4 regions of the Ruegeria sp. AG7 genome follow, and region 3 is predicted to be linked to each of the others. Evidence: riboswitches for the same ligand, from Rfam matches in the RefSeq annotation. Region 3 holds a riboswitch; each other region holds the start of a gene.
What was found. A riboswitch is a leader RNA that binds a small molecule or an ion and turns the genes downstream of it on or off. The one in region 3 is predicted to bind cobalamin.
Positions count from the first base shown of each region.

Region 1: another riboswitch for cobalamin. It lies ahead of ACR0BF_RS16540 (ABC transporter substrate-binding protein); the one in region 3 lies ahead of ACR0BF_RS02920 (hypothetical protein).
Region 2: another riboswitch for cobalamin. It lies ahead of ACR0BF_RS19300 (DUF4198 domain-containing protein); the one in region 3 lies ahead of ACR0BF_RS02920 (hypothetical protein).
Region 4: another riboswitch for cobalamin. It lies ahead of ACR0BF_RS12735 (DUF1636 family protein); the one in region 3 lies ahead of ACR0BF_RS02920 (hypothetical protein).

Region 1 covers NZ_JBQFYP010000014.1:55,245-62,880, forward strand. Annotated here, with positions in the region: gene ACR0BF_RS16525 (GlxA family transcriptional regulator) at 1-690, shown strand, start outside; partial or broken gene ACR0BF_RS16530 (ABC transporter ATP-binding protein) at 1,582-2,092, opposite strand; gene ACR0BF_RS16535 (FecCD family ABC transporter permease) at 2,089-3,138, opposite strand; gene ACR0BF_RS16540 (ABC transporter substrate-binding protein) at 3,135-4,139, opposite strand; cobalamin riboswitch at 4,293-4,484, opposite strand; gene ACR0BF_RS16545 (tetratricopeptide repeat protein) at 5,200-6,900, opposite strand; gene ACR0BF_RS16550 (tetratricopeptide repeat protein) at 7,250-7,636, opposite strand, start outside.
Region 2 covers NZ_JBQFYP010000026.1:11,693-19,328, reverse strand. Annotated here, with positions in the region: gene ACR0BF_RS19310 (substrate-binding domain-containing protein) at 1-912, opposite strand, end outside; gene ACR0BF_RS19305 (ROK family transcriptional regulator) at 1,102-2,292, shown strand; cobalamin riboswitch at 2,414-2,612, shown strand; gene ACR0BF_RS19300 (DUF4198 domain-containing protein) at 2,745-3,530, shown strand; gene cbiM (cobalt transporter CbiM) at 3,537-4,148, shown strand; gene ACR0BF_RS19290 (cobalt ABC transporter permease) at 4,145-4,708, shown strand; gene cbiQ (cobalt ECF transporter T component CbiQ) at 4,708-5,487, shown strand; gene ACR0BF_RS19280 (energy-coupling factor ABC transporter ATP-binding protein) at 5,484-6,134, shown strand; gene ACR0BF_RS19275 (hypothetical protein) at 6,151-6,366, opposite strand; gene ACR0BF_RS19270 (hypothetical protein) at 6,443-7,441, opposite strand; gene ACR0BF_RS19265 (hypothetical protein) at 7,434-7,636, opposite strand, start outside.
Region 3 covers NZ_JBQFYP010000001.1:554,299-561,934, reverse strand. Annotated here, with positions in the region: gene ACR0BF_RS02930 (DNA polymerase III subunit gamma/tau) at 1-80, opposite strand, end outside; gene ACR0BF_RS02925 (protein-tyrosine phosphatase family protein) at 253-765, shown strand; gene ACR0BF_RS02920 (hypothetical protein) at 757-1,164, opposite strand; cobalamin riboswitch at 1,256-1,474, opposite strand; gene ACR0BF_RS02915 (alpha/beta hydrolase family protein) at 1,608-2,465, shown strand; gene rsgA (ribosome small subunit-dependent GTPase A) at 2,502-3,530, opposite strand; RNA gene ffs (signal recognition particle sRNA small type) at 3,689-3,787, opposite strand; gene ACR0BF_RS02900 (bifunctional 2',3'-cyclic-nucleotide 2'-phosphodiesterase/3'-nucleotidase) at 3,827-5,695, opposite strand; gene nudC (NAD(+) diphosphatase) at 5,879-6,862, shown strand; gene ACR0BF_RS02890 (SRPBCC family protein) at 6,902-7,369, shown strand; gene ACR0BF_RS02885 (N-acetyltransferase family protein) at 7,359-7,636, shown strand, end outside.
Region 4 covers NZ_JBQFYP010000008.1:124,114-131,749, forward strand. Annotated here, with positions in the region: gene ACR0BF_RS12715 (TolC family outer membrane protein) at 1-944, opposite strand, end outside; gene ACR0BF_RS12720 (protein-L-isoaspartate O-methyltransferase family protein) at 1,039-1,692, opposite strand; tRNA gene ACR0BF_RS12725 (tRNA-Cys) at 1,917-1,990, shown strand; gene ACR0BF_RS12730 (NAD(P)-dependent oxidoreductase) at 2,168-3,163, opposite strand; cobalamin riboswitch at 3,266-3,470, shown strand; gene ACR0BF_RS12735 (DUF1636 family protein) at 3,565-3,939, shown strand; gene cobW (cobalamin biosynthesis protein CobW) at 3,944-4,999, shown strand; gene cobN (cobaltochelatase subunit CobN) at 5,003-7,636, shown strand, end outside.

The DNA of each region.
Region 1 (7,636 bases), on a different contig from region 3:
CGTTCCCTTCTGGCTGCACTGCGGCGCGAACGCGCGCGCGGAACGCGGATCGGGGCATTGTGTTCCGGGGCGTGGTTGCTGGCCGAGGCCGGGTTCCTCAATGGTATGCAGGCGGCGATCCATTGGGAGTACCACGACGCATTCATGGAGGCGTTTCCGGATGTCAATCTGGTGCGCAGCGTCTTTGTCGCCGACGAAAAACACATTACCGCATCAGGTGGAACCGCGACCGCAGACCTGATGCTGCATCTGATCGAACGCGACCATGGCGAAGAACTGGCCACTGATGTTGCGGATCAGATGGTCTATAACACTGTGCGTAATGCGACCGCCAAGCAGCGCGTTTCGCTGCAATCGCGCAATGGAATGCGCAATGCCCATCTGGCGAAGGCGATAGACATTATGCAGGACAGTCTCGAAACCCCTGTCTCACCATCCTTCATTGCCGATGTTTTGGGTATTTCCACCCGTCAACTGGAACGGTTGTTCGGCAAATACCTTAATACTTCCCCCAAAAGGTACTTTATGGAGATGCGGCTGGAACGGGCCCGGAAACTGCTTTTGCAAACCGAGGCGTCGGTTACCGAAGTCGCCGTGGCCTGTGGCTTCGAAAATCCGGGGCATTTCTCTCGGGTATACCGATCCAGTTTTGGCATCACACCCCACGCGCAGCGCAACAAGATCAACTGATGAAAGATGAGTTGCTGGTTCGCGCTTACCGGCGGGGGTGCCGCGATCTGTTGGCCTCGAACTGGCCCGATCTGGCACCCCCTGATCCTGCCGGGATACCCCCTCGTTAAAAACTGGACTAGTCAACAGACCGGCAGGATTACCCACCAATAAATCTCGATATAGGCATAAGTATATCAAGAACTTGTCATCCAGAGATTTGTTGTGCCCTGTTTCGTTAATCTACCGTTAATTTAAGGCTCAAGTTGAGGCTTTGATTGTGGGTAATCTGCAATATCGACGTGCGGTCGCCGCAATCTGTTCAAGCTGATGGCGTTTCGAGATTTGGGTCAGGTCCCAGTGGTTTCCGAAAGGAATCTGTTTCACGGTTCAAATCAAGTAGTGAACATACCACAAGGGTTTGGTCGACCAACGCTCGGACGACGCGCCTGCCGATCATCTTGGAAGGCAAGAAAACGAACAAATCCTATTTCTGTTAGAATCTAGACAGCATTCGACGAGCAATTTTGCAGTTTGTGAGGAAACCCAGATCAAGCTTGCTCGCCGTTGGAATACGCCTTCGAGGCCGCAGATTGTACGTATCTGGCATGGCGCGCTGACGACGCTGATATCCTGTGCGACCAGAAGCGATCGGGATCCGTCAGTCCAGATGATAGGACAGAAACCGTTCTGTCCTGCCGGCACTATACCCCCACTGTGCTTTGACACCGAAAACTTCTGAAACGGTTTGCAAAGACAAGGCTTGTTTGGGCGGGCCAAGAGAAACCAGCTGTCCTTTTGATAAAACAGCCACGCGATCACAGGCCATTGCCTGATTCAGATCGTGCAGTGCCATCACCGTTGTCACTTTTAGAATTCGAACACAGTCCAGGATCGACAGTTGGTGATGTATGTCCAGATGGTTGGTCGGTTCGTCCAAAAGCAAAAGGCCCGGTTGCTGCGCCAAAGCCCGCGCGATGTGCAGCCGCTGGCGCTCTCCTCCAGACAATGTTGCCCATTCTCTGTGTGCCATATCGGCCATTTCCACAGTTTGCAGGGCTTTGTCGACTTGCCTGGTATCTTCGGCGCGCCAGGGCCGTAACGCCGACAGCCAGGGCGTGCGGCCCAGCTCGACCACGGACCGTGCAGTTACGCGTTCGGCTGTATCAGCCTGTTGTTCAACAATGGCAATCCGTTGGGCAATCTGTCTGCGCGACAAATGCGAAACGGGATGGCCCGCTATGACGACTTTTCCCGAAACCGGACGTGCCAAACCCGCCAACAGGCGCATCAGAGTTGATTTGCCCGAACCGTTGGGTCCGACCAAAGCCAGTGTTTCTCCGGGCTCCACAACAAACGATACGTCTGACAGCAAAGTCTTGCCGCGAACCGAAAATGTCAGGTTTTGCGCCTCGATCTTCATTGGGCGTTCCTCTGGCCGCGCACCAGAATTACGGCAAAGGCAGGCGCACCGATCAGGGCGGTAACCACCCCAATCGGCAGAACCTGACCCGGGATGATGATGCGCGACACGATATCGGCGCCGATCAGGAAGACCGCTCCGATCAAGGCGGCCGTTGGGATAAGCCTGCGATGCCCCGGTCCTACAAGGAACCGGGCAGCATGAGGGATGACCAGCCCGACAAAGCCGATGGACCCGACGATCGAAACCATGACCGCTGTTGTCAGCGCGGTGGCGAAGATCAGGGTTGCCTGCACCCGCCGCACCGGTATGCCCAGCGAGGCCGCTGAATCAGTGCCGAAAATAAATGCGTCCAAAGCTCTGGCGTGAAAGCGGCAAATAAGCCAGCCGGCAAGGGCCACCGGAATGGCCAGATATACATCCGGCCAGCGCACGCCGCTGAGGTTTCCCATCAGCCAGAACATGATCCCGCGCGCCTGATCGGCATTGGCGGATTTGGCGATGATGAAGGCCGTTAGCGCATTGAACAACTGAGACCCGGCAATTCCCGCCAAAACGATTTGCGCCGTCGCAGCCCGCCCGCCGCCTGCGCCGGAGGCTCGGGCCAGCAACGCGACAAAACCAAAAGCCAAAAGCGCGCCATTGAACGCGCCAAAAGACAGCGACAAAGCTCCCCCGCCCAAACCAGCGATGGTTACAGCCACGGCACCTGTCGAGGCCCCGGCAGAAATGCCCAAAATATAAGGGTCAGCCAACGGGTTTCGCAGCAATGCCTGCAACACGACCCCTGCGACAGCCAGACCGGCACCGCAGGACGCAGCGACCAGAGCGCGAGGAATCCGGTAGCTCCAGATAATACCCTGATCAATTGGGTCGACGGGCAGGTCCGCTCCGGCCAGCTTGTTGACCAGAACGGAGAGAACCAAATCGGGCGACAACGAGGTTTCCCCGATCATCGCGCCCGCAAGGACCGCCGCAATCAACAATGGCACAGTTAGGCACGCGGCCTTGAAACCCTGCCGAAAGATTGCGGCGACCTCGTTCACAGGTTGTTTCCGATGGTATCCAGCTTCTCGGCCAGATCCTCCAGCGCCGGGATCGCGCGGATGGTGGCGTCCATGGCCTGCGCATCCATAACGACAATCCTGTCATTCTTGACCGCATCCATCTGGCTGGTCACCGGATCAGCGCGCAGGAACTCCAGCTTTTTCAGGTAGTCGTCCGCAGCAAAGCGACGGCGGTCCATCTTGGCAATCACGATCACTGTCGGGTTGGCCTTGGCAATGGTCTCCCAGCCAACTGTTGGCCATTCTTCATCCGTCTCGATGACGTTGCGGATGCCCAATGTGCTCATCATGTATCCCGGTGCGCCCTTCTGCCCGGCCACAAACGGATCGCTTTCCATTTCAGGAGATGAAAACCAGAATACGGCTGACACGTCGTCCAGTTTCACGGCTTGCGCCTTGGCGACGGCTGCGGCTTCGCGGGCCTTGTACTTGGCAACCAGGTCCGTGCCGCGTTCGGACACATCAAAGGCTGCCGCCAGTTCTTCGATACCCTGATACAGCGTATCGGTCGAGAACGCTTGCAGGCGGGTGCCATCGCCGCCGACCGTATTGTCTTTGCCGACGCAATCCGCAGGCATCACGTAAGTTGGAATACCCAGTTCGTGAAATTGCTCACGCGTGGCGACGATGCCCTCGGGTCCGACATGCCATTCATATTGCGCTGCGACCAGTCCCGGCCGCTTGGCAACAACGCTTTCAAAGCTGGGATCATTGTCTGCCAGACGCTCTACCTTGGCATTCACCTCGGCATATTCAGGCAGCACCTCGTTGAACCAGACCGAAGTTCCAAGAACCTGCTCGCCCAGACCCAGCGCATAAAGCACCTCGGTCGCGGCTTGGCCGACCGTGACTGACGACGTCACTGGCGCGTCAAACGTGACCGAGTGACCGCAGTTTTCGATGGTTAAGGGAAAGTTTCCTTCGGCGGCAGCGCTGGTAGCCAGCAAGGAAAGGCCAATCAGGCCAGTGCGTAGAAACATGACAATCGATCTCCATGTGTCAATGACCAGAGAACGGGTGAATGGGCATTTACCGAAGCAACAGACGCTTTTCTGCCTGCTGTGAGCGCAGAGTGGTACATAGCCCGCCCGGCGCGTTTCTTCGGCAACCTCCCCGGACAACCCCGCCCGGTGTGTTTCGGTTTCATACCGGCAGGTCTCCTGACTGACGGGTCTTTGTCTGTCCTGTCTTCCCAGACCGAAATGGCCCAGTGACGGAATGGACAGCGCTCGCCGCCTACAGTTGCGGGGGCAGTTCCGGTTGGCACCAAAAGGCACCTCGGATTCCCTCTTAGCCACATCGGGACCGGTAAAACGCGGGTACCTTAACACTTACTCTGCGGCAAGAAAAAACTCGGGGGTCTTTCCCATTTTCTCCCAAGGGCATGAACCTGCGCGTCTCAACATGGTGCTGACGTCAGACAAGCCGCTGAGAAGGCGCTACAATCCGCCCCGAGGACGTCGGTGTGTGATATATAGGAAAATCATGGCTGGGGTGGTAGGAATCCTTGCCGACCGATGAAACCTATGGGCTTTTCAGCGAAGCCCGAGAAACTGGGGCGGTTTCGGGGGCATTTTGCTGAGCTAAGCGACGGGCGGAATGGAGCGTCAGCGGGTCAGCACGGGCATTCGCTAAGCTCTGCGCCGGGCATTTTGACCGCTAGAACGACCGCTCACTGGCGCTTTGGGGATAGCTTACGAGACCGCCAACCTGGACCGCTGACGACTAGCCCGGGTGCTGACGGGGTTCGCTGGTGCTGGCGGTTCGGGGGCTTTGGTGGGGTGAGCGGAAGTTCAAGCCTAGTGCAGCGAATGGCTGCTGAGAGCCCAAAGTGCCAAATGCTGCGGAACGCATGAACTAGTAAGGTGGGCGGACACCGGCTATTCTCTGCGACCGCGAGAAACCCGAGTCGAAACGGCGAAAGCTGCCGTTCAGTCCGGGCTTCAAGATCATTTTCTGAACCGGACCTTCGCTGCGCCGGTTTCGAGCGTCTCACATGCGGACGAAGCAGTCATTGAGACAACAAACCGGCCAGCCAAGTTATTCGGGCACACCAGCTCGACGCAAGCCTTCAATCAGGTGCTCTAGATCATCTTTGTTTTTGTAGGGAAGCCTTTCAGAAATCTTCGACAGCGACTCGTCTGGCCGCAGCCTCAGATACTCTTCGGCATGCACTCGAGCAGCATCCAGGTTATCCAGCTTTGCATAGGCTGCCGCCAGTATCTGGTGCAAACCATCATGGTCCGGATATCGTGCCAGTCCCTGTTCAAGTGCTGCGATAGCGTCATCGTAACTCTGGGTGAGATAGAGCGCCGTCCCCAACACTTCGTAGTAGAAACCCATGGCGAATACCGGATTATACTGTAAGGCAAGCCGCGCCTCTTTGACCGCGTCTTCTGAGGCACCGGACGCAAGCAGGTAGTACCCGAGCGCGAAATGTGCATCAGCATTGCTGGGCTCCAACTCTACCGCTTTTTGTCCCTCTACCACGGACAACGAGTTTCGCCTCGTCCAACAATAGACGTCGCCAAGAACCATATGGGCTTTGGCTAACCCGGTATCCAACTTAACGGCTTGCTTGGCATGCTTCAGAGCAAGCTCAAGTGTCGCTTCAGGATCTGGGCTCCACCGAAATGCATCATGCACCAAAGCCCAGGCGAGCCCCGCGTATGCCGGAGCGTATGCTGCGTCGAGCTCGATTGCACGCTCGTAGAGTTCGCGCGCTCTTGCATTGTCAGCCTTGGTCGTAAGCGCATGAAACGCGTTGCCTTGCAGGACATAATCGTACGCCTGAAGGCTTTTGACTTCTTTTCGAAATGCCCGTTCTTGTTCCGCTCGAGTAAGCGTCACCGCCAACGTCGAGACAATGCTCTCGGTGATACGGTCCTGAAAGTCGAAGATTTCCGCCAGTTCTCCATCGAACCGGTCGGCCCACAGCTGGTTGGAGTTCTCCGTATCGATCAGCGTCGCGTTGACGCGAACTCGGCCGCCGCCCCGGCGCAAACTTCCCTCGAGTACGTACCGGACCCCAAGCTCTCGGGCTGCTTCCCCAGCGGAGTGAGGCCGTTTCTTGTAATCTCGGGTCGCGTTGCGAGCGATGACGACAAGCCCCGAAATCTTGGATAGATCGGTGGCGATGTCGTCAGCGACGCCCTCGGAAAAATATTCGTCCTCCCGGTCGTTCGACATGTTTTCGAATGGAAGGATCGCGATAGACGGTTTTTCCTGCTTTGCCTGAACCGGCCCTTTTGCAGGCCAACGGAAGACCCTGATCGGTTGCTCAATCCCCTTTATATCGTGCTCACCCGCGTCGACGAAACCGTCTGCCACCCGTTTCCCGACACTGTCATGAACAAGTGAGGAGATGCATATTCCATCGGGCTCAGCCAACGCTTCCAAGCGGGCGGCAATGTTCACGCCGTCACCGAAGATGTCATCACCATCGCCGATGATGTCACCCAAATTGATACCAATGCGCAATCTGATCCTACTTTTGGCTTCGACAATCCGACGCTGTATCTTCAGTGCCGCATCGACGGCATCGACCACACTGGAAAACTCGACAAGCGCTCCGTCACCCATCATCTTTACGATCCGGCCTCGACGGTCCGCGATAACGGGGTTGAATTCTTCACTCCAATACGCTTGCAAGGCCGCCAGAGTGCCTTCTTCATCCTCGCTCATCAAACGAGAATAGCCGACCACGTCTGCTATCAATATTGCTGCCAGCCGTCGCGCCATGTCCCGTCCTATTCGAACCCGAAGCTACCCAAACGAGTGGCGGAAAGCCATTGTTTAAGTGGTTTTGCGGCACGCGCCAGTGAATCACGCGGAAACTGTCTGCCGCAGTGGTCTCGGGTCCACGCCCGAGATCCCCGACACCGAGAGACCGCTTCGGGCTCGAAGCACTCGTTCGATGCAACTCTCACCAACAACCGCTTTGCGGACAATTCCGCCGTTAGCTACAACAAATTCCGATGACCGCTTTCGGCGTACATTAACACTACCAAGATATGTTCTCTTGTGTTGGCGGTAAAACACACATTACGCAAATGTGCCTGTTTCCAGCCATGGCTCGAAAAGGAATATCTTAAAACCGCCATCCCGCATCTGTTAAGGCTGAAATCACTTCGTCCGATAGATTTGGACTGGAATAAAATGCTGCTAGAACAAGATCTGGCCTGAACTCTGGCCACGACTGTTTCAGTTGATTCAAGGTTGCATGTGCGTCTTTGGCTTCGCCCAACCTTTGATAGGAAGCCGCCAAAAATACCAAAGACAGTGCACTGACGGGGTCACCATTGTCACTCGCAAATTTCAAGGACGCGATTGCTTCCCTAAACTCACCGATGTGAAAACTGGCAACCGCGTGAATGTTCCTGTGGGCAAACCGATGACTTCCCATCTCTCTGGGGTGGCTTGGGTCGCTGACGTCATACGCTTCTTCAAAGCGACCCATAACCAGTAGTATCACGCC
Region 2 (7,636 bases), on a different contig from region 3:
TGTGTTCTCGGGCTTCACGCCTTCGTCCGCCCATTTTTTGACGGCCTCAACGCCCAGCGATGCCATCAGCAGCGGGTATTGCTGTGATGTTGCACCGATGACGCCGTCCGCCACGTTCTGCACGCCAGGGCAGCCGCCATCGACGGAAACGATCAACACGTCATTTTCGCGCCCGATAGCCTTAAGCGCTTCATAAGCGCCCGCTGCCGCCGGTTCGTTGATGGTGTGCACCACGTTGATCGTCGGGTCTTTGGCCAGCAGGTTCTCCATGGCGCGACGACCGCCTTCTTCGTTGCCAGCGGTGACATCGCTACCAACAAGACGCGGGTCGTTTTCATCGCCAATCACGTTCGGATCGGCCAGATCAACACCGAACCCCTGCAGGAACCCCTGATTGCGAAGCACATCCACAGTGGGCTGGCTGACCGCAAGGTCCAACGTGGCGATTTTGGCGTCATTTGCCGCATCTCCCAGCGTGGCTTTTGCCCATTGTCCGATCAGAAGCCCCGCAAGGAAATTGTCCGTGGCAAAGGTCGCGTCGGCCGAGTCGATAGGCTCAAGTGGGGTGTCCAGCGCAATCACCAGCAGCCCGGCATCGCGGGCCTGCTGCACCGCTGGAACGATAGACGACGTATCCGACGCGGTCAGCAGGATACCCTTTGCGCCATCCAGAATGCAGGTTTCAATGGCCTGAACCTGAGTTTCGTGGTCTCCGTCGACTTTGCCGGCAAAGGCTTTCAGCTTCATGCCAAGCTCTTCGGCTTTAGCCGTGGCACCCTCTCTCATTTTAACAAAGAAAGGGTTGGTATCCGTCTTGGTGATCAGGCAAACGGTTTCACCTTCGGCCATTGCACTGCTTGCCATGGCCGTAACCGCCAGCGCCGTTGCGCCTGCAAGTTTCGCAAGTTTCATCGGTAGTCCTCCCAGTTTTCCCAATGCCCGTCCGGGCATACGTTTGATCGGGCGAAAACCGGCCCGATCGAACGTGAAAACCATCACAAGATTCGAATTTCGAGTCAATAAATAAATCACTCTTATTTATTATTGACAGAAAGGAAGGGTTTTTACATTGTCGTCATGAAGGGGATGGCCGTGTCTGCAATGAACTCTCAGGGCAATACTACTGGCGTACGCGAGCCAGACATGCGCGGCACCAACCAAAGTGGAATGCGGGCCCGAAATGAACGGCTTGTCCTGTCACTGGTCCGGCGCCATCAGGCCCTCGCAAAATCTGAAATCGCGCGCATGACCGGCCTGTCGGCGCAGACGGTCTCGGTCATCATGCGCCAGTTGGAGAACGATGGGTTGCTGTTGCGGGGCGAACCGATCCGGGGAAAAGTTGGGCAGCCATCGGTTCCCATGCGCCTGAACCCGGACGGCGCGTATTTCTTTGGGCTCAAAGTCGGGCGGCGTAGTACCGAACTGGTGCTGACGGATTTTCTTGGCAACGTCAGGCACCGCGAACGGCGGACCTATGATTTTCCGACGCCCGAGGCGACATTGAGCTTTTCCACAGAAAGCCTCGACAAAGTGATGGCGTCAATGTCGCCCGAGGCGCGCAGCAGAATCGCGGGCCTTGGGATTGCCATGCCGTTCTACCTTTGGGACTGGGCACAAACATTGCAGGTTCCTCAGGAAAAAATGGATCCGTGGCGTGACGCGGACCTGAAAGGCGCGCTAGCCGCAAGCTATGACGTGCCGGTATTTTTGCAGAACGACGCAACCGCGGCCTGCGGTGCCGAGCTGGTGTTTGGCCCTGCAGAAGGCCCACGAGATTTCCTGTATTTCTATGTCGGCTTCTTCATCGGGGGCGGGGTGGTTCTGAACGGCTCCATCTTTTCAGGGCGGGGAAATGCCGGTGCGCTTGGTCCATTGCCTGTGCCGGACGACGCAGGCGGAGTGAAACCATTGATAGATGTCGCCAGTCTTTATGTGCTGGAGCGCGCAGTTGGTGGGAATGCCGAAACAGCCGGCTCAATCTGGGAAACGACACGGCATTGGGACGTACCGGAAACCCACCTTGAGAATTGGCTGAACCAGGCGGCGCACGGAATCGCCCATGCCATCGTCTCTTCTTGCAGCCTGATCGATTTCGAATGTGTCAAGATTGATGGCTGGATGCCTGCTGATATCAAGGCGCGGCTGGTGGAAAGGGTTGAGCTCAAACTATCCCATATGAACCTGACCGGGCTTGAACGGCCCTTGGTGCTGGCAGGGGCGGCGGGCCCGGATGCCCGGTCATTGGGGGCGGCCAGTTTGCCATTGTCGGAAAGATACCTGCTCGAGGGGTAGGTTCATCCCCGAAAAACCCCGACCTGTATCCAAAGCGGATCAACCGGAAAAAGGGCATTGCCCGCTGAACTTTTTGACAGCCAGCGCAATTGATCGTTGACGGATGCCGAAGAAGTCTGGCAAGCCGCTCGGCATGTCCGGTTCCGGGGCGTGCTCTGGAATCAATAGGGAATGCGGTGCGGGCTTTGGCCCAATTCCGCAACTGCACCCGCAACTGTAAGCGGCGAGCAGGGCTGAAGTGCCACTGGAGTTAATCCGGGAAGGCCAGCCCAACGCTTTGACCCGCAAGTCAGGATACCTGCCGGACATGTGCCTTTGACAAGGGCACTCCTAATCGGCGACGGGATGTGCGTCGGAGCAGGATGCTTGAAAAAGCAGCTCGGCTTGGACGTCCCCGCAGTCAAAACGCATCTCGTACCGGGGTTGGTACGATGGGACAAGGACGACTATTGATGACCAAGCTGCTTTCTGCGGCCGCTGTGGCGATGGCGCTTCCAGCGATGGCAAATGCGCATTTCCTGCTGGAATACACCTCTGACACCATGATCGACGCACCGGGGAATGTTCCGGTCAAGCTGATCTTCTGGCATCCGTTCTCGAACGGGCATGTCATGGATCTGGACAAGCCGCAGGAATTCTACGTGATCCACAACGGTCAGAAAACCGACCTGCTGGACACTCTGGAACCCGTGCGTTTCACCGGTGGGGAAAACGAAGGCGCGGCATTCAAGGGTTATGTTCCGGTCAAACGGTCGGGCGACTATGTGCTGGTGACAGTTCCCCAGCCCTATTACGAGGGGTCTGAGGATATCTATATCCAGCAGATCGCCAAGGCATTCCTGAACCGCAACGAATTGCCGACCGACTGGATGAACCCGGTGGGCTTGCCGGTTGAGATCATCCCGCTCAACAAACCGACCAACATCATCGCGGGTTCGACCTTTACGGGTCGAGTTATGGCAGAAGGCCAACCGGTTGCGGGTGCCGAGATCGAGATCGAGTACATGGCCGCAGAACCGGACATGGAAAGCACGGCTGCTTCGGCCCCGACCGTCTCGCCGTTGCCGGGTGGTGCATTGGTCGCAACTTCGGATGATAACGGGTATTTCACATTCGGCGTTCCAAAAGCCGGATATTGGGGTTTTGCAGCGCTCGGCGCCGGTCCCGTGACCGAACACAATGGCAAAGAACTCAGCCAGGACGCGGTCATCTGGATCCGCGCCTGGGATTTGGAGTAACCGTAGATGCATATCGTTGACGGAGCCTTGTCCAACCCGGTTGTGATCGGCGGTGCCGTCGCTGCGGCGGGTGGAATTGCCATGGGCCTCAGGTCGCTGGATCTTGATCGCATCCCCACTGCGGGGGTGGTGTCAGCCAGCTTTTTCGTGGCATCGCTGATCCATGTTCCTATTGGTCCGTCGTCGGTGCACCTGATCCTCAACGGTATGGCCGGGCTTTTGCTGGGGTGGGCCGCATTCCCGGCCCTGTTCGTCGGGCTTTTGCTGCAAGCCGTCTTCTTTGGCTTTGGCGGGTTGACGGTATTGGGGATCAACACCCTGAACATCGCGTTGCCCGCGGTTCTGGCCGGACTGATCTTTAGCCGCCTGATCGCCCACGGCTCACCGCTGCAAGGTGCGATATGGGGCGGGGTCGGCGGTGCCTTTGCCACTGCCGCCACAACCGGCATGGTTGCGTTTTCACTGGCCTTGTCCGGGGATGCCTTCCTGCCTGCGGCCAAGCTTGTTTTCTTTGCACATATTCCTGTCATGGCGATTGAGGCGATCCTGACCGGGTTCGCGGTTTTGCTGGCGCGCAAGGTCAAGCCCGAGCTGTTTGTCAAACGAGCGGTCGCATGAGGTATCTGGCAATCGTTCTGGCGCTGTGCTGCGCACCCCTACCTGCCTTAGCGCATAAGGTCATAGCCGGAGTGTTTAAATCCGGTGACGCCATCGAAGGCGAAATCGGCTTTTCCAACGGCGACATGGCAAGCGATACCGAGGTCATCGTCAACGGCCCGGACGGAGCCGAGCTGGGCCGTATCGTAACAGATGCAGATGGGTTCTTTATCTACACGCCAAACGCGCCGGTGGCCCATACATTCTTTGCAAACCTTGGTGCCGGACATGTGGCCGAGGTCACCATGCCCGCTGCGGATGTCGCCCGGATCATGGGCGTTGAAGCGGAACCTGATACCCCGCCAACAAACGCACCTGCCCAGACAGCGGCGGTGCTCAGCGATGAACAACAACAGGTCATTGCCAGGGCTGTTCGTGATGAGCTGCGCCCGCTACGACGCGAGATCGCGGCTTACCGCGAACAAAATGATCTGCAAACTGTTCTGGGTGGGATCGGATATATCGTCGGTCTGTTTGGTCTGGGCTTTTACTTTGCGGCACGCCGCAAGCTGGCGGCCTGATGGCGCATGTTCTGGGACAACAGGAAAGCACGCTGGTCAAAGCGGGCACGCAGCGGCGCGGCGCGATCAACCCGCTTGATCCTAGGATGCGGATCGTTATGGCGGTTGTCTTCGCGGTGGTGACAGTGGCGGTGTCCTCGCTGACAGCGCTGTGCGCGGCTTTGGCGGTGTCCCTTTCGCTTCTTGCCGCGTCGCGTCTGCCCTGGCGGATGACATTAAAACGCATGGCCATGATGGACGGGTTCATCCTGTTCATGCTGGTGTTGTTGCCATTCTCCATGCCCGGCGACCCGATGTTTACGCTCTGGGGGTTCCCCGCAAGCTGGCAGGGCTTCTGGAAAGCGGTCGAGATCGCCTTGACGGCCAACGCGGTCATCCTGTCCCTTATGGTGCTGGTCGGCACGATGGAGCCGGTCACGCTTGGCCACGCCCTGCACCGCCTGCGCTGCCCCGAAAAGCTGGTTCACCTTTTGATGTTCACCATCCGATATATCGAGGTTCTGCGGGAAGAATACCTGCGCCTGCACGCGGCCATGAAAGTGCGCGGCTTTCGCCCGGCAACAAACTGGCACACCTATCGCAGCTTTGGCTATCTCGTGGGCATGATGCTGGTGCGCGCGATCGAAAGATCCGAACGCATTCTTGATGCGATGAAATGCCGGGGTTTTTCAGGCCGTATGCTGTTGCTTCAGGACTTTACCCTGACCCGAAGGGACATCGTTTTTGCTGCAGGTCTTGGTGCTCTTTGCGCGGGTCTGATCATACTGGATTTGGCATGACACTGATTGCGCTTGAAGAAATCCGCTTTGCCTACGCCGGTCAGCCACCCGTTCTTGACGGTGCCAGCCTCAGCCTGTCCGCTGGTCAACGCCTGTCGCTGACGGGCCCGAACGGGGCAGGAAAATCGACCTTGCTGCGCATTACGCTTGGCTTGCAGCGCGCACAGTCCGGCACGGTCAGGATCTTTGGTCAGCAAAGGGTGCATGAGGCTGATTTTCACGACGTGCGCCGCCGGGTGGGCCTTGTGTTTCAGGATGCGGATGATCAGTTGTTCTGCCCGACCGTCGCCGAGGATATCGCCTTTGGCCCGCTCAACCTGGGCAGAACACGCGACGAAGCACTTGCCATCGTTGAAAGCGTGTTGGGTGATCTGGACCTGATGCATCTGAAGAACCGCATCACCCACAATTTGTCAGGGGGTGAAAAACGGCTGGTTACGCTGGCGACCGTTCTGGCGATGGAGCCCGAGGTTCTGCTGCTTGATGAACCCACCAACGCGCTGGACCCACGGAACGAGGCCCGGCTGCTGGAAATCCTCCGGGCATTGCCGCAAGCGATCCTTCTTGTCAGCCATTCCCCGGCCTTCCGAGCCGAACTGGCACCGGATGCGCTGGATTTGCGAGACGGAAAACTGGTTGCTGTCTGACAGGACCAATACGTGTTCAGCTGTTCCGCTTTCGGCTCATAAGCCCATATCTGACTGCCCATGCGCGAAACGATAGGCGTCTGCGACGGTCCTGTTTCACCGGGTGTTTCGACGGCGCGCCACCTTTTCGGTTGAACTCGAAAACGTCGATGATGCGCTCGGCGCAACCGCAGGCTTCGCCCATGCCAACTTTGGCAAAGTAGAATTTTTCGAAACGTTCCGGGTTTCGCATGGCACCCCTCCTGTTCAAGCGTAACTCCAAAAGCCAAGTGCCGCCAAATCACTTTGTTGCGGATGCAGAGGGGGTCCTATGGCGCGGCGAATGCGCTTCCCGTCCAGACATTGTCCAATTGATTGAAGACCGGCGAGGTGATGAGCATCTCGGCAGGGTACAGCAATTGCAGCTCATCCGCGAACCGCGTGACGCCGGGTACAAGCCCGGTGATGTTTTGCCACGCGGCCCAGCTGCCGGGATCGGACAGGCTGGTGGGATTGCCGGGATCAGCCGCCTGGTGCCAACCGGCCGCATTCAGGATCGGTGAAAGGGCAAAGCGCGCATCGTTGCTGTCAACCTCGGAACAGGCAGCAGCATCGCATTCCCAGCTTGTCCAGTCTGCCGCCGCGATGGTCCCGGCAATCGGGGCGGCGGCGTCGATGACCCGTGCCAGAACCTCGAACCCGCCACCCGCAGTCGGACGGCTGAGCGACAGGGGGTCGGTGGCCACGGCATGCAGCGCCGCGGTCGGTGCCAGGCTGAGGGTCCGGCCGATCAAAGCCAGCTGTGCGATGCCGTCGGTCACCGGGCCTGATCCGGCGGCCGGAAGGACCCTGACAGGTGTCAGGATCGGTACCGCACCGCCACGTATCGCGATCTCCTGCAACGCATTGTCGAAGGCCGGAACGAAATCACTGCGGATCGTATAGCTCAGCGGGAAACTGGCCTGCTGCGGACCAACGGGCCTTGCACCGTCGCGGGTGATGAAAGACATCGGCGGAACGGCACCCGGTTGCGGCAGCGAAATCTGCGGTCCCGCGATACCCAAAGCGGCCGCGATCATGCGAGCGCGCTGTTCGGCCTCACCATACTCGCTCAGCAGATTGATATAGCCGCCGATCTCGGTGATGTTGCGCGGCGCAGGGATGCGCGAGGGGGCAATATCGCCCGCAATGGCCAGCCTATGGGCAATCACCTCACGGGCGCGCTGGATCGCCGGAGAGTTGGTCGTTTCAAGAATGTTGATGATCGCCTCGGCAAGGCTTTCATCAATTCCCGGTTTGTCCGTCACATTTGTGCTCGTGTCACTCATTGTCGTCCTCCGCAGGGGCGTTCAGGCCATTGAGGAAATCCAGCACCGACTGGCTGCCAGCCTTGGTCGCGCTGCCGTCATCGGCATCCGCGTTCGCCTTGGTGAAGGCCCCGAAAAGCTTGGCCAGAAGCAGTGTGTTGGACGGGTTGGCCAAAGCCGCAGCCCCGCCGGGGAAATCCTTGAACAGGTTTTGCG
Region 3 (7,636 bases):
TGACCCACCAAGTCGGCAAAGGTTTCCGGGCGGTATTTGCGGGCGAGAACCTGATAGGCGGGGCTGGGCGTGTCTGTCATGTCTACTCGCTCGGATTCGGTGCTTCGGCACAGCGTAGTGGCGGCGGCAGTCCGCGTCCACTGTGGGGCGAGATGATTTTTTGTTTCAGAAACGGACTGGTTTCCAACTAAACTGGACCAGCGGATTTAATGACTCATTTTGTAAAGAGTACCTTGGGGGAGGACGCACTTCATGTCGCAGCTGGTCATTTTTGCTCTGCAGGTCGGAGGCGGAACGCTTGCCCTTACTTCAATGCCAGGGCGTGGCGGGGATTACGCCACCGATCTGGATACGATTGCGGCGTGGAAACCGGGCCTTGTGATTTCAATGACGACGGATGTCGAAATGCTTCAGGATGGCGCGCAGCATTTTGGCAGTGACATCCAAAGCCGGGCCAGCCGGTGGGTTCACCTGCCGATCGAAGATTTTGGAGCACCGACGCAAGCGGTTCGGAAGGCCTGGCCAGAGGTCAGCGCCACGGCCCGACACGCACTGTCGGGCGGTGGCCGGGTCCTTGTACACTGCCGTGGGGGGTGCGGCAGGTCCGGGATGATTGTTCTGCGACTGATGGTTGAATGCGGTGAACGCGCCAGCGACGCACTGGACCGCTTGCGGGCCGTGCGCCCCTGCGCTGTCGAAACCGATGCGCAGCTGGCCTGGGCGTCCCGGATCACCCCGGCACAGGTGGAAGTGGGATCAAGCTGAAAGCTGCTGTGGCGCGTAGCCGGTTTTTTGGGGGCGGATCGTTGAAACCTCGATCATGGCGCAAGGCAGGTTCGCGATGGTGCCCGAGGGCAGCGTGCTGAATGTAGGTCCAAAGATCAAATCAGCATAGGCATCCAGATCCCGAGTTGCCGTGTCAGGGTGTGTTCCACAGAAAATGCGAACGCTGTCGGATCGCGCTCTGATCGTTGCCATGCACCCTTCTGCGCAATGTGACAGCGCGCTGCTGCCTTCAAATTCGAAATCCTCGCTGGTGGCCGAAACCGCCTGCGCCATGGCTTCCGAAATCGAGCGGGCCAGTCGCGCCAAAGCCGGGCAGGTTTTCCCTGTCCGCTGGCACACCGTTGCGCTGTATTCGTGTGATTTTGTCTTCCAGATCATCCTGCGCCCTCCGCGCGTGGTGGGCTGGAATATTGGGGCAGGTGGGACAGCATTTCGCCGTCAGGACCTGCCCGGACACCCCGCCCGAGTTTCGGTTTCAGTTCCGATGGCAGGTCTCCTGACTTGCGGGTCATTGCTCTGCCGACCTTCCCAGCCCATAGGCCAGTGGTATTTCGGCATTGCTTACCGCTTACAGTTGCGGGGGCAGTCGCGGACTTGGTTGATGTCTGTGTGACCAGACAAACCGCACCGTGTTCCCTTTTCATCCCGACCTCTTGTAGGGGCCGGAAACCATCACACAACCGCTAGCGTCTGATCGCGTTCCGAGTCAAGCCGATCTTTAGGCCGGACGTTTGGTCATGCTGGATGCGGATTATGTTCCGGCCTAGTGTCGTCGGCATTGAAGGCAGGCAAACCGATTGTTTCAGTGAAAGCCGGGGATCATGTTGGATACGGAACAGACGGTGTTGATCGAAGATTTCAGCTTTCCGTCAGGGTCCGTGACCTTGTCGGCGCGGTTGTACCGGCCTGTGGGTGAGCCGGAAACCGTTGTTGTGCTGAACAGTGCTACAGGTGTGCCGCGTGACTATTATCGCCATTTTGCGCGATGGCTGGCTACCAAGCGGGGGGTGGCTTGCCTGACCTATGACTATCGGGACTACGGGCTTTCGTTGGTCGGCCGCCTGAAAGACGCGCGTGCTACAATGGCGGATTGGGCATTGATCGATATGCCGGCGGCACGGGCCGAGATGCGCAGGCGGTTTCCAAAGGCGCAGCACTGGACCATCGGCCATTCGGTCGGTGCGATGCTGGGGCCGGTGCAGCCGGATATCAACCAGATTGACCGTATGATCTGTGTGTGTTCGGGGCTGGTGACTTTGAATGATCACCCATGGCCCTATCGGGGGCTGGCGGGGCTGTTCTGGTATGGCCATGCACCGCTGATGGTGCGGGCGCTTGGCTATCTGCCTGGCAAAGCAATCGGGTTTGGCTCGGACCTGCCCGCCTCGGTCTACTGGCAATGGCGCAAATGGTGCACAGCTCCTCTTAGCTACGTTCCCGAGATCGGGCAGAATTTGCCTGATGCGCATTGGGGCAGTTCTGGAACAGCTGTGGATCTGTTCACGTTCGAAGACGACCAGATGGTTCCGCCCGAGGCGGTTTGGCGCCTTGCCGATCTGTATGGCCCCGGGGCCAGACGCCACCTTCTGAAGCCTGCCGAATTTGGGCTGCCGGAGATTGGTCACATAGGCGCATTTGCCCGGCGCAATGCAGCGGTCTGGCCGCGCCTGATCGCCTGATCAGACGCGACGCAGGTTTTCCATAACACCTTGCAGCTATGGCCGTTTGCGAAGCTTCTTGTCCTGCATGACACCGCGGACCATCTTGCCGAACGCCTTGTCCCGCGCCCGCGATTGCGCAACGGTTTCCGAGTTTCGCTGATCTTCGCGCCGCAGCTTGCGCCAACGGTCCAGCCGCGCCGGATCAAGAACGCCCTTGCCTATTGCGTTCTGCACGGCACAGCCGGGCTCGGTCTCGTGCTGACAATCCGAAAAGCGGCAGCTTTGGCCAAGCTCTGTGATGTCCGAGAACACGTTGTCGATCCCGTCCTGAGCGTCCAACAAACGCAATGCGCGCATTCCCGGCGTGTCAATCAGCCAGCCACCGTTACCCATCCGGTGCAACGCGCGCACCGTTGTCGTGTGCCTGCCCCGTGCGTCGTCTTCGCGAATTCCAGAGGTGGCGAGGTTTTGATCCGTCATGGCGTTGCTGAGCGTCGTTTTACCCACGCCCGACGACCCGACCAGCGCGCCGGTCTGGCCTTTGGGGCACCATGCCAGAACCTTTTCGATATCTGCCGGGTCCAGCGCATTGATCGCCAGTACCGACAAAAAAGGGTCCAGAGATTGCACTTGTCCCGAGAAACTGCCGGGGTCATCCGACTGGTCAGCTTTCGTCAGGACAACGACAGGATAACATCCGGCCTGATGTGCCAGCGCCAGATAACGTTCCAGCCGGGGCAGGTTGAAATCGGCGTTGCACGAGCTGACGATGAACAACACATCGACATTGGCTGCTATCAGTTGTGTTGCGGCACCTGTACCGGCAGCCCTGCGTTGCAGCAGGCTGCGCCGGTCCAGAATGTGACGCACGCGGTTTTCGGCGTCGGCAAGGACCCAATCCCCAACGGCATATGAACCGGTCGGATTATCCGGTGTCAGCAAAGGGATATCACCATCCGGGCTCAGCCCGATCAGACGGTCCCGATGTACCGATGCGATACGAAAGGGCGTGTCAGAAGGAAAAACCGCATGCTGCGCGGCAAAGTAAGAGGACCATCCCAGGTCCGAAAGCGTATAAGACATTTATCTGCCTGTTTTCAGAAACAGCAATGCCAACGGATGGCATGCGCGCATCCGCAGGTCGTGTGTTCAGGCAGTCCGGTGATTCCGGTGAATCAGAACCAGTCTGCCCGAAGGGTTTTCACTACAATCATAAAGCCCTCCTGTGGCTGTGGTTCACGAAGTGAGAGGTTGGACATCGACCCAAGCGGGGCTCGTTGTGGCTGCTTCCTTCCGGACCTGACCAGGTTGGCGAGGCGCTCGCCCGCGCCAACCTCTCGAGTCCGGATATAGGGAAGGCAACGGGAAAAGACAACCCGTCAGAGCGTCAGGCGGATGCGTTCAAATCCCCTGCCATCCGAGCCCAGCAACACGGGATCGAACCTGCGCAACTCATCCAAATATTTCGGGGCGCCCGCACCTGTGCGAAGAATTGTTGTCACGCCCCGCTGCGGTATCAGCGAGAACGGGTAGGGCTGCGTGACGATCGGATCGGGCGGAAGGTGCTGCGCCAGGTAATCCCGCACAAGGTCCTTGATGCTCAGCGGTGGCAGGCTGATGAACTCAGACGTTGTCGCATGCGGGAAATGCCCGCCTCCGCTGGCGCGGTAATTGTTCAGCGCCATAACGAACATCTGCTCCGGTCGTACGGGGCGGCCTGCATATGTCAGATCGCTGATCCGCCTGTGGTCTGGATGGATCATTTTCCCCTGCGCATCGTATCGAGGCGGCTGAGTAGGGTCGATCTGATAAGACAGTCCAAACACGATGTCGAAATTGTACCCGGCCCGTTCAGGGTTGATCAGTTCGGGCTCGGAACCGGGCTTTAACTGGTTGAATACGCTGGCCGACATCTCCAACCAGTCCAGCAGATGCGCACCGCTGATCCGGATTGCGCGCAGCTCGTTGGGAAACACATGCAGATCTGCGACATGGCGCAAACATATTTCTCCGGCGGGTACCTCGGTATAATGGCGGGGGCCTGAGCGCCCGCCGGATTTGGCAGGCGAAACAACCGACAGAATCGGCAGATCCGCCAGGTCTGTTCCCTGCAAAAGCGGGCGCAGTGCGGCGGCTTGCGCCGCAGCTACAAGGTTCAGCCCGCGATCCGGCGCACAGCAACTGAAATAGCTGTGCAATGTATCCGGGATATGTGCCACCGGTGCCGCAACGGATTGACGGGTCATAGGATGCGCCACCTCACACAGACCCGCAATTTCACGGTCTTCCCCGACGGCTGTGCCGTTGCTGATAACCGGGCGCAGTTCGACGCGGCTATCCCGGATTCGCACTTTGCCGTCCGGCCCGGCGGTCACGGCCAAATCGATAACCCCCAGGTAAGAGCCCGCTGATCCCGGCATGACAACGGGCGTTCCATGTACCAGCCCCGTCAGGTGATCGACCATCGGGGTATTGGCGTGGCCCTCTCCTGGAAGTGTCAGGTGGGTGTGCCCGGCCACAATGGCATCGATGCCTTTGATCGCGGCCAAGGGTATCACGGCGTTTTCCATCCCCGCTACCGGCTCGCTGCCCCCAAGGCCGGAATGGGCAAGCGCCACGATGATATCACAACACTCGTTGCGCAATGTCTGCGTCAGGGATTTAGCCGCAAGCAGGATATCCTCGACGACGATACCGCCATCCAGATTATGCGCCTCCCAACAGGCCGTTTGCGGAGGAAGAACCGAGAAGATGCCGATGCGAACGGGAATGTCTTCTCCGTTCAAAAGCACGGTGCGGTCCAGAACGGTGTATCGCTGCCAGGGCAGTGGTCCGCGCGTGCGATGCAGGTTGCTGCAAATAACTGGGCAGGGGGCTTGCGTCAGGATGTTGCCCAATGTCGCCAGCCCGAACCCGAGATCATGGTTGCCCAGCCCGATCGCGTCATAATCCAGGGCTTCGAACGCCGTCATCATCGGATGGGCAGTGCCACTTTTGGCGGCCCAATCGCCCATTGGGGTTCCCTGCAACGAATCCCCGTTGTCAAACATCAGCACCAGCGCGTCCTTGGCCTCTTGTCGGGCTGCGTGGATCAGGCTGGCGGTGCGCGTCAATCCAATCGTCTGGTCTGGCGTGTCGGTGTAATAGTCAAAACCGGTCAGGTTCATATGCAGGTCAGTTGTGGCCAGAATGCGAATTTTCCCACTGTCACCAATGGGCTGTACCTGCGTCGAGAAGGGGATCTTCACTTTGAGTATTCTGCTATTGAATGTGGGTATTGATTAAATCCATCAAAATTCACTCTAGATGATTTTTCCGAGGCCACCATGCGGCTTTTCAGCGGCAGGGTGGTGGATTTTCCGTCCCTGAATAGCCATTGCAACACAGGCCGAGACGTGGCAGCCCTGTGCGCAAGATCAAAAGGAAATCCAATGAAAAACGCAGAGCACGTAACCTTCGGGGGGTCGGGCCTTGATCGGGCGGCGCAGTATCGCGGAGATGCGAACAAGCTGGCCGAGGCGATGCACAACCCGGCCGCCCGCTGTGTCTTGCTGTGGCGTGGAAAGCTGCTGGTACAGGGTGAGGGGCTGGACCAGCTTGCCATGATCCCGATGACGCATCCGCTGATCAGCAGTGGTCCCGGTGGCGTCATTGAATCCCCGGTGTTTTTGGGTCTGAGCGCTGACAGCGCCCCCGTGTTTGCCGTTGATATTTCCGCATGGGCAGCCGAGGGGCTGGATCTAACCAGTCTGGGCGCCTTCGTGGACAAGTCCGAACAACAACACCCGGATTTACCGCAAGGCCACGTGTTTGCCGAACTGCGCCGGATCATGACACGGCTGTCGGCACGCGACGCGGAACTGGCGGCCACGTCTAAGGCAATAATCGGCTGGCATGAAACACATCGCTATTGCGCACGATGCGGTGCCGCCAGCGAGGTGTCGCAAGGGGGATGGCAGCGCAGTTGCCCGTCCTGTGGCGGGCAGCACTTTCCGCGCACCGATCCGGTTGTGATCATGTTGATCACGCATGGTGACAGCGTGCTGATGGGCCGGTCTCCGGGCTGGCCTGACGGGATGTTCTCCTTGCTGGCGGGATTTGTTGAGCCCGGCGAAACGCTTGAGGCAGCAGTGCGCCGCGAAGTGATGGAAGAGGCGGGCGTGCCGGTAGGTGCGGTTTCGTACCTGTCCAGCCAGCCCTGGCCGTTTCCGGCCTCATTGATGTTTGGGTGTGCAGGTGAGGCACTGTCACGCGACATCGTGATCGATCCGGTCGAAATAGAAGAGGCGATGTGGGTCAGCAAATCCGAAATGATGCAGGCCTTTGCAGGCGATCATCCTAGGCTATTGCCAGCGCGCAAGGGGGCAGTCGCTCATTTTCTGCTTCAGAACTGGCTTGCAGATACTCTGGACTGAGGAAACATTGGCTCAGTAATTACGACAGCAAAGGTCAGTATGCAGTTTTCAGCGCGCGAAGATATCGAAGCCCCCATCCAATCGGTATTCGACATGGTGTCGGATTTCGAACGGTTCGAGCGTATGGCAATGCGCCGCGGCATCGATGTGCGCCGTTTGGGCGGTGGCGCAGCGGTGACTGCCGGAACCGAGTGGAATACGGAGTTCAAACTGCGCGGAAAGCCGCGTCAGATGTCAGTGGTTATGACAGATTTCGACAGGCCTTCGCAAATGCGATTTGACGCTGCCAGCAAGGGCATTACCGGGTTCACGACCGTGGATTTTCTGGCCCTGTCCCCGCGCCGGACACGCCTGAGCATCGAGATGTCCCTGGCCGCCAAGTCCCTGCCGGCACGGTTGCTGTTGCAATCCATGAAGCTGGGACAGTCGAGGTTTCGCAAACAGTTCCAGGTGCGTCTCAGTGAATTCGCACGCGAGTTGGAGCAGAGGCACCTGCATGGGGGGTAAGACACAAGATCGCGCAGCAGGTGTGAAGGGATCGGACCACCTGAGTTTCAAACCCGCATCCGAAACCGATGCCGAAGGGGTCGCTGGCGTCCTTCACGATCTGGTCCTGGCTGGCAAACGGCGCAAAGCCCACGATGTCGATTTTGCCCTAAGGCACTATATTCGCCATCCAGATCAATTACGATGTACAATCGCCACGGACCCGAATGGTCACGTGCTCGGGTTCCAATCCCTGAAAGATGCGGTCGAAAACAACCCCTACGGCGT
Region 4 (7,636 bases), on a different contig from region 3:
CCTGCGTAGATGGGTTGATTGAAGTTCAGCGACACGGTCGCGTCGTTCACATAGTCACTATTGTCATAGCGCTCGGACACGCCAGCGTCGGCATTCAGGCTGACATTCGGCCCAAGGTTGGCCCGCTGTTGCTGCACGACCAGATCGAACGCCCTGACCTGATGCTGTGCCGACAGAATGGCCGGGTGGTTGCGTTGCGCCAGGTTCACAGCTTCAGCTTCGGAACGCGGCAGATTGGGCAGGCTCGGCTGGCCAGCCGTTCGCCCCGGTGCCTTTCCGACCGCGTTCACGTATTCGGCCTGGGCAATGCTCAATTCACCGCGTGCCACAGCCAGATCCGCCTGAGAGCTTGCCAGCTGCGCTTCGGACAATGCGACGTCCGTCCGGGTTACTTCGCCCACTTCGAAGCGGTCATTCGACGCCCTAAGTTCCTCTGCCGACACATCCACGTTGTTCTGGCGGATCGCCACGGTCTCTTCCTGCAACAGGACGCCCAGATAGGCATTTGCTGCGCGGATAAGAACCTGTTGTTCGATATCGATCAGGGTTTGCCGGGTCGATAGCACCGTTTCCTGCGCCGACTGCTTGCCCAGCACCGACGCGCCGCCATCATACAAAAGCTGGCTCAGCGTCAGGCCCGAAAAGAACCGCGACGGCTCGTTTGTCGTCACGACGTTATTGACCCGCGAACGGGTGTAATCCTGGCTGACCTGCACGGTCCAGTTGATGATTGGCCGCAACGCAGAAAGCGCAATGGCCACATCTTCATCCGCCGCGCGCAGCAACGCCCGGTTCTGCTCAAGCAAACCACTGGTGTTATACGCGCCGATGAACGCATCCGTTATGTTGTCTGCCCACGCTGCACGCCCTGGCATCACGCTCATGGCAAGTCCTGCGGTCACAGCAAACGCCCTGACCAGCTTACCTGTCGCCGAACCACGCATACCAAAATCCTCTCAAACGAAATTACACTGCCCTACAGGCAGTTTGCGGCCTTCTTTTCAACTAATCAAGGCGATAGAAAAATCTATCGGCGGACTATAGCGAAAATGCACACTCTGCCGAAAAACCTTCCAGAACCGGCGCATGGGCATTGAACACATCACGCCAACTGACGCGACCACCGGTTTTTCGACCGATCCGCACGGTACCCAGGTTGCCGTTGACAAACAGACACACGATCCGACCGTGGTCCTTGAGCTGATCCAACAGGGCATCGGGCACCTGCTCGACACCGCCCTGCACCATGATCGCATCATAGGGGCCGTGTTCCGCCACACCCTGTTCCAACGCGCCGACGTGGATGATGGCGTTGTGCACGTCAGCTTCGGCCAAGAGGTTTTGCGCCTCGGCTGCAAGGGTTTCGTCGCATTCAACACCCACAACCAACTCAGCCATCCGTGCGGTGACAGCCGTGGAATATCCCATTGCCGGAGCGATATCGAGGACCATCTCGTCCTTGGATATGTTCAGCACGTCCAGCATTTTAGCCAGGGTCCGCGGCTCCAGCATGCTGCGCCCTCCACCCAGATCAATCAGGCCGTCCACATAGGCCGCCTCGCGTTGAGAATCGGGTACGAAGCTTTCCCGCGGAACACTCAGCATAGCCTCAATGATCGGGAACTTGGTGACGTCAGAGGGGCGGATCTGTGTATCAACCATTGTGCGGCGCCGGGCTGCGAAGTCAGTCATTGGATATCTCGTCTCATTCCCAAAGATGTCGGGCTTGTGCCATATCCTGAACCTTCCAGCAACGCCCCTGTTGCCGCAACCTGAATCGTGATCACCTTCTTGGGCATGGACTTCGGCAAATTTCAGTCTTGCCGGCAAATTCGCACGCAATCCACTGGACGCCCCCGAGGAAAGCTGTTAAAAACCCAGTTACACCACAGCAAGTATTTGATTTTACTTGAAAAGGCGAGTTGGCGGAGTGGTGACGCAGCGGATTGCAAATCCGTGTACACCGGTTCGATTCCGGTACTCGCCTCCAACAACATCCAAATCGCTGACTTAACCCCGCAGTACACGCGTGCGACGCTCGGTATTTCAAGACGTTCAAGGCCCGCGATTCTGTCGAATTGCGGGCCAGATATGGCGTGTTTTTCGGAACACCTGCCTACCCCTGCTCGTTCAAGGGGCGAGATTTTGTCTGGTATGTGCTTTACGTTCAGGCGCGCCCTTGTGGCACAACCTCGTATCCCGGCTCCTCCGGCTCATCATCCGTCATTTCGGCAGGGAAGCCCGGGGCGGTGATATCCAGGCCGGTTGCCTCTTCCAGCCGCTTGATAATATTTGGTGAAAGCTCGCGTTCGCCATAGCGTGCGATACCATCGTTAAAGATGTTGATCATCACCGGGTTTATTTCCAGCGGCACCCCGGCGCGGTCGGCGACCTCCTGAAACAGACCGATATCCTTCTTCACCAGATCCATGGTGAAGGAAATATCGCGCGACCCGTTCAAGATGACCTGACTTTCGGTTTCGTGCACGAAGGACGTGCCGGACGAGATTTTGATCGCCTCATAGGTCGTGTTCAGATCCATCCCCGCAGCCTTTGCCGTAACCAGTGCTTCGGCGCAGGTGATCAGGTTGGCGGTGGCAAGATAATTGGTCATCACTTTCAGCACCGAGGCCGAGCCCAGTTCGCCGGTGTGCAAAACCCGACGACCCATTGTCGTCAGGAACGGCAGAATTCGTTCAAACGTTTCCCGGTCACAGCCCGCAAAGATCGAGATATTGCCTGTCGCGGCACGGTGGCACCCGCCAGAAACCGGGCAATCGACGGCCGCACCGCCGCGCGATATGACTTCGGCACCCAGGCGTTTGACTTCGGCCTCGTCGGTGGTCGACATCTCCATCCAGATCTTACCGGGGCCCACTTCGGGCAACATCTCCTGCATGACTGCGTCCGATGCTGCCGGAGACGGCAGACAGGTGATCACCGCATCGCAATCGCGCATCAACTGGGCGGGCCCCTCAGCCGCCTTTGCACCTTTGGCGACAAACTCGGCCACCAGATCCGCGTTCAGGTCATGCACAGTCAGATCAATGCCGTTGCGCAAAAGGGATCCCGAAAGCTTGCCGCCTACGTTACCCAGACCGATAAATCCCACTTTCATATGACGCATCTCCAAGTTCGTCGTTTTCCCGTCATGCGACCACATACCGAACACATTCTTCATGCCGCCGAACGACGCCTACAGGTCGCTTTTTTCTCCTTGGCTTATTTGTTGCGCGCGAACCGCTTGACAAGCGGGTCAGCGGTGCCGCATGTCCCTGTCGTTGGTGTCGGCGACAGCCGATGAAAAGGGAATGCGTCAACGGTTCATCCGCCAAACGCAGCCGCCCCCGCGACCGTGACCGGAGAGGATGCCCAATGCCACTGGCCTGTGCCGGGAAGGCGGGACATCCGACAGAGCGACCGCTCTGGCATCCGCAAGCCGGGAGACCTGCCAACACCCGAAGTTGAAACCGGGCGGGGTGTTCCGGTGTCGGGTCCATGTGCAGACGTGGTGCCCGCATGAAACCCCGTCCCCCGCGAAGAGGATTTGGGGGGATGAGAGACATGACCGAGAACGAACCGGTAGAGCTACTGGTCTGCACGACTTGCCGCCGGGGTCTGCCCGTCGAGGATGACGCTGAGCGTCCCGGCACATTGTTGCACAAGGCCCTGGAACAGGCTGTCCTGCCGGATGGTATCACTCTGAAACAGGTCGAATGCCTTTCGAACTGTGATCAGGGCTGTTCCATCGTTCTTCGGGGCGGGCCGGATCGCTGGACCTTTGTTTACGAGAATCTGAACGAAATCGATCACGTCGATGTCATCATCGATGGCGCGACTAAGTATCTGGCCACAGGCGATGGTCTGGTGAAATGGCGCGACCGTCCTGAACATTTCCGCAAAAACTGCGCCTCGCGCATTCCCCCGATTGGAGCCTGAGATCATGTCGAACCTTGAAAAACTCCCCGTCACTGTGATCACCGGCTTTCTGGGCTCGGGCAAAACCACGCTGGTGCGCCATCTGATGCAGAACCCGCAGGGCAAGCGCCTTGCGATTGTTGTTAACGAGTTTGGCGATGTGGGTGTTGATGGCGACATCCTGAAGTCCTGCGCGATTCCGGAATGCCCTGCGGAAAACATCATGGAACTGGCAAACGGCTGCATCTGCTGCACCGTGGCCGACGATTTCATCCCGACCATCGAGGCGCTGATGGCGCTGGAACCGCGCCCGGATCACATTTTGATCGAAACATCCGGCCTTGCACTGCCCAAACCGCTGCTGAAAGCGTTTGAGTGGCCTGATATCCGTTCGAAAATTACCGTTGATGGCGTTATTGCGCTGGCCGATGCCGAGGCCGTGGCCGCCGGTCGCTTTGCTCCGAACGTTGAAGCGGTGGATGCCCAACGGCTGGCTGATGACTCGATCGACCACGAAACACCCTTGTCCGAGGTGTTCGAGGATCAGATCTCGTGCGCGGATATCATCCTGCTGACCAAGCCCGATCTGGCAGGTCCCGAAGGTGTCGCGAAAGCTAAACAGATCATCGCCGCTGAGGCGCCGCGCCCGCTTCCTGTCGTCGAGGTTGCCGAGGGTGTCGTCGACGTACGCGTCGTGCTTGGCCTTGAGGCTGCCGCCGAAGATGACATGGACGCGCGCCCGTCACATCACGATGGCCATCACGATCATGAGCATGACGATTTCGAAAGCATCATCGTCGAGTTGCCGGAACAGACCGACCCGGCGGAACTGGTTGCCAGGATTGAACGTCTGGCAACTGAGCTTAATATCCTGCGCGTCAAAGGCTATGCCGCCGTCACAGGCAAACCGATGCGCCTGCTGGTTCAGGCTGTCGGCGCACGGGTTCGTCACCAATACGACCGCCCGTGGGAACCCGGTGAGGTGCGCCGCTCGCGCCTGGTCGTCATTGCCGAACATGACGACATCAAAGAGGCTGAGATCCGTGATATCCTAGTGGGTGTGACCGAGGTTGCCGAGTAAGTCATGCACGTCGTCTTTCGCGAAAGCCACGGGCTCGAGGAAACCGAGACCCCAACCGATCTGGGCCAAAGCCCGGCCGATCTGGTTGTACTGTCCTTTTCCGACAGTGACCTGGGCGCTTTCGCGGAGGGCTGGCATCGCGGCGGCGGACCTGAGGGGCGGATGCCCACGATGCGGCTGGCCAATCTTGCTGCATTGAAACACCCCCTGTCCGTCGACACCTATGTTGAACAGACACTTGAAGGCGCAAAGGGCATCCTGATCCGTCTGATCGGCGGCGTGCCCTATTGGTCTTACGGGCTGCAACAGGTTCTGGCACTGGCGCAGGCCAAAGGCATCGCGCTGGCCGTTCTACCGGCGGATGGGCGAGAAGACACTCGGTTGGATGAGTATTCGACCCTGCCCCTCTCGACCCTGCGGCGGCTGGCACATCTGTGTGATACCGGCGGAGAAGTCGCCGCGCAGGCCGCATTGGCCCAGATGGCGTTAGCAGCAGGGCTTTATGCCGGCCCGGTGATGGGCGCGAAAACCCTGCCCGAATGCGGTGCGTGGTGCCCGGAACAGGGTGTCATCCCGGTGGATTCCGCGTTCGAGAACGATGCGAAACGCATTCTCGTAACCTTCTACCGTGCTTATCTGACATCAGCAGACACAGCTCCGGTCGCGGCCCTGATCCGCAGCCTGCGCGCCCGCGGGCTCCAGGCGGTGGGTTTGTTCGCCCCGTCGCTCAAGGCCCCGGCCGCTGCCGACTGGCTCAGGGAACAGGTCGTTGCCCTGAGACCATCGGCCATCATCAACGCCACTTCATTCTCAGGTAAGGGCGCGTCTGGCACGTCGCCTTTGGACGCAGCGGATGTGCCGGTGTTTCAGGTCGCCCTCGCCACCTCGCGACGCAAGGCTTGGGCCGAGGCCGAACGCGGCCTGTCACCCGCCGACCTCGCCATGCATGTGGTATTGCCCGAAGTGGACGGGCGAATATCGGCAGGCGTTGCCTCATTTAAAGAGCCGGGCAAGCGCGATCCGCATCTGGAATACTCGCGTTTTGCGCATCGGGCCGAGCCGGACCGGATCGAGGCAATCATCGACCGGGTATCGGGCTGGCTCGCCCTGAATAACAAACCCAAGGCGGACCAGATCCCCGCGTTGGTACTGTCCACATATCCAGGCAAAGACTGGCAGATGGCCCATGCGGTCGGTCTCGACGCGTTGGCCTCAGCCGAAGCGATGCTGTCTGATCTTCACGGTGAAGGCTACGACATCACGGCTGCCGAACCGATTGCCGACACACTCTTGGACGCCCGGGTATCGTGGCCGCTTGAGGATTATCTGAGTGCACTCGCTGAATTGCCCGAGACCCTGCGCACCGATCTGCACACCGTATGGGGCGATCCCGAGCAAGACCCAATTTTCGCTCATGACGCGTTTCACTTTACGGCTTTGCGACGCGGCAAGGCACTGGTCGCACTGCAACCAGAACGCGGAACACCCGAGCTGCGCGATGACGACTATCACGACCTTTCGCGCACCCCGCGCCATAGCTATGTCGCCTTCTATTTGTGGCTGCGCAAAGGTCTTGGAGCGGATGCGCTGATCCATATCGGTGCGCATGGCACGCTGGAATGGCTGCCCGGCAAATCAGTCGCCCTATCGGCAAACTGCTGGCCCGAGGCACTGATCCGTGACCTTCCGGTGATCTACCCGTTCATCGTCAACGACCCGGGCGAGGCCGCGCAGGCCAAACGCCGGATCGGCGCGGTGACTCTGGGCCACATCCCACCTCCCATGAAAGAAAGCGGAACGCCTGACCGGATGGTGCGGCTGGAAGCCCTGCTGGACGAGTTTTCAAACGCGGACGGTCTTGACCCCAGACGCCGTAACCGGTTGCAGGAAGATATCCGGGAAGAAGCACAGGCCATTGGACTGGAGAACGATCTGGGTCTGGATCAGGCCACCAGCACCGCCGAAGCTATCACGCGCATTGACCGCTTTGTCTGCGATATCAAAGAAAGTCAGTTTGGCGACGGGCTGCACGTCTATGGGCGTGTCCCGGACGTGACCGGCAGTTTCGACCCTGCCCCATCCGCCCATGCCGAGCGCAATGCTCTGATCAATGCGCTGGCCGGTAAGAGGATCGAGGCTGGCCCGTCCGGCTCGCCCTATCGGGGCCGCCTTGACGTGCTGCCGACCGGGCGAAACCTTTACACCACCGATCCGCGATCTGTGCCCACCCGCGCAGCTTACACGCAAGGCGTGAAACTGGCCGAGGAACTGGTACGGCGGCACTTGCAGGAGGAAGGTGATTACCCGAAAGGGCTGATTGTCGATCTGTGGGGATCGGCCACCATGCGCACTGCGGGCGAAGAATTCGCCATGGCCCTGCACCTTCTGGGTGTAAAGCCGGTTTGGGACAAGGGATCCGAGCGGGTTTCGGGTATCGAAGTTTTACCCATCACCGACCTGAGCCGCCCGCGTCTGGACGTCACCCTGCGGGTTTCGGGCTTGTTTCGCGATGTGTTCCCCACATTGTCAGCCCTTTATGGTCAGGCGGTTCGGGCTTTGTCAGAGCGTGATGAAGCGACCGACTGGAACCCCTATGCCGGTCACGCCCCGGCTACGCGGGTGTTTGGCCCGGCACCC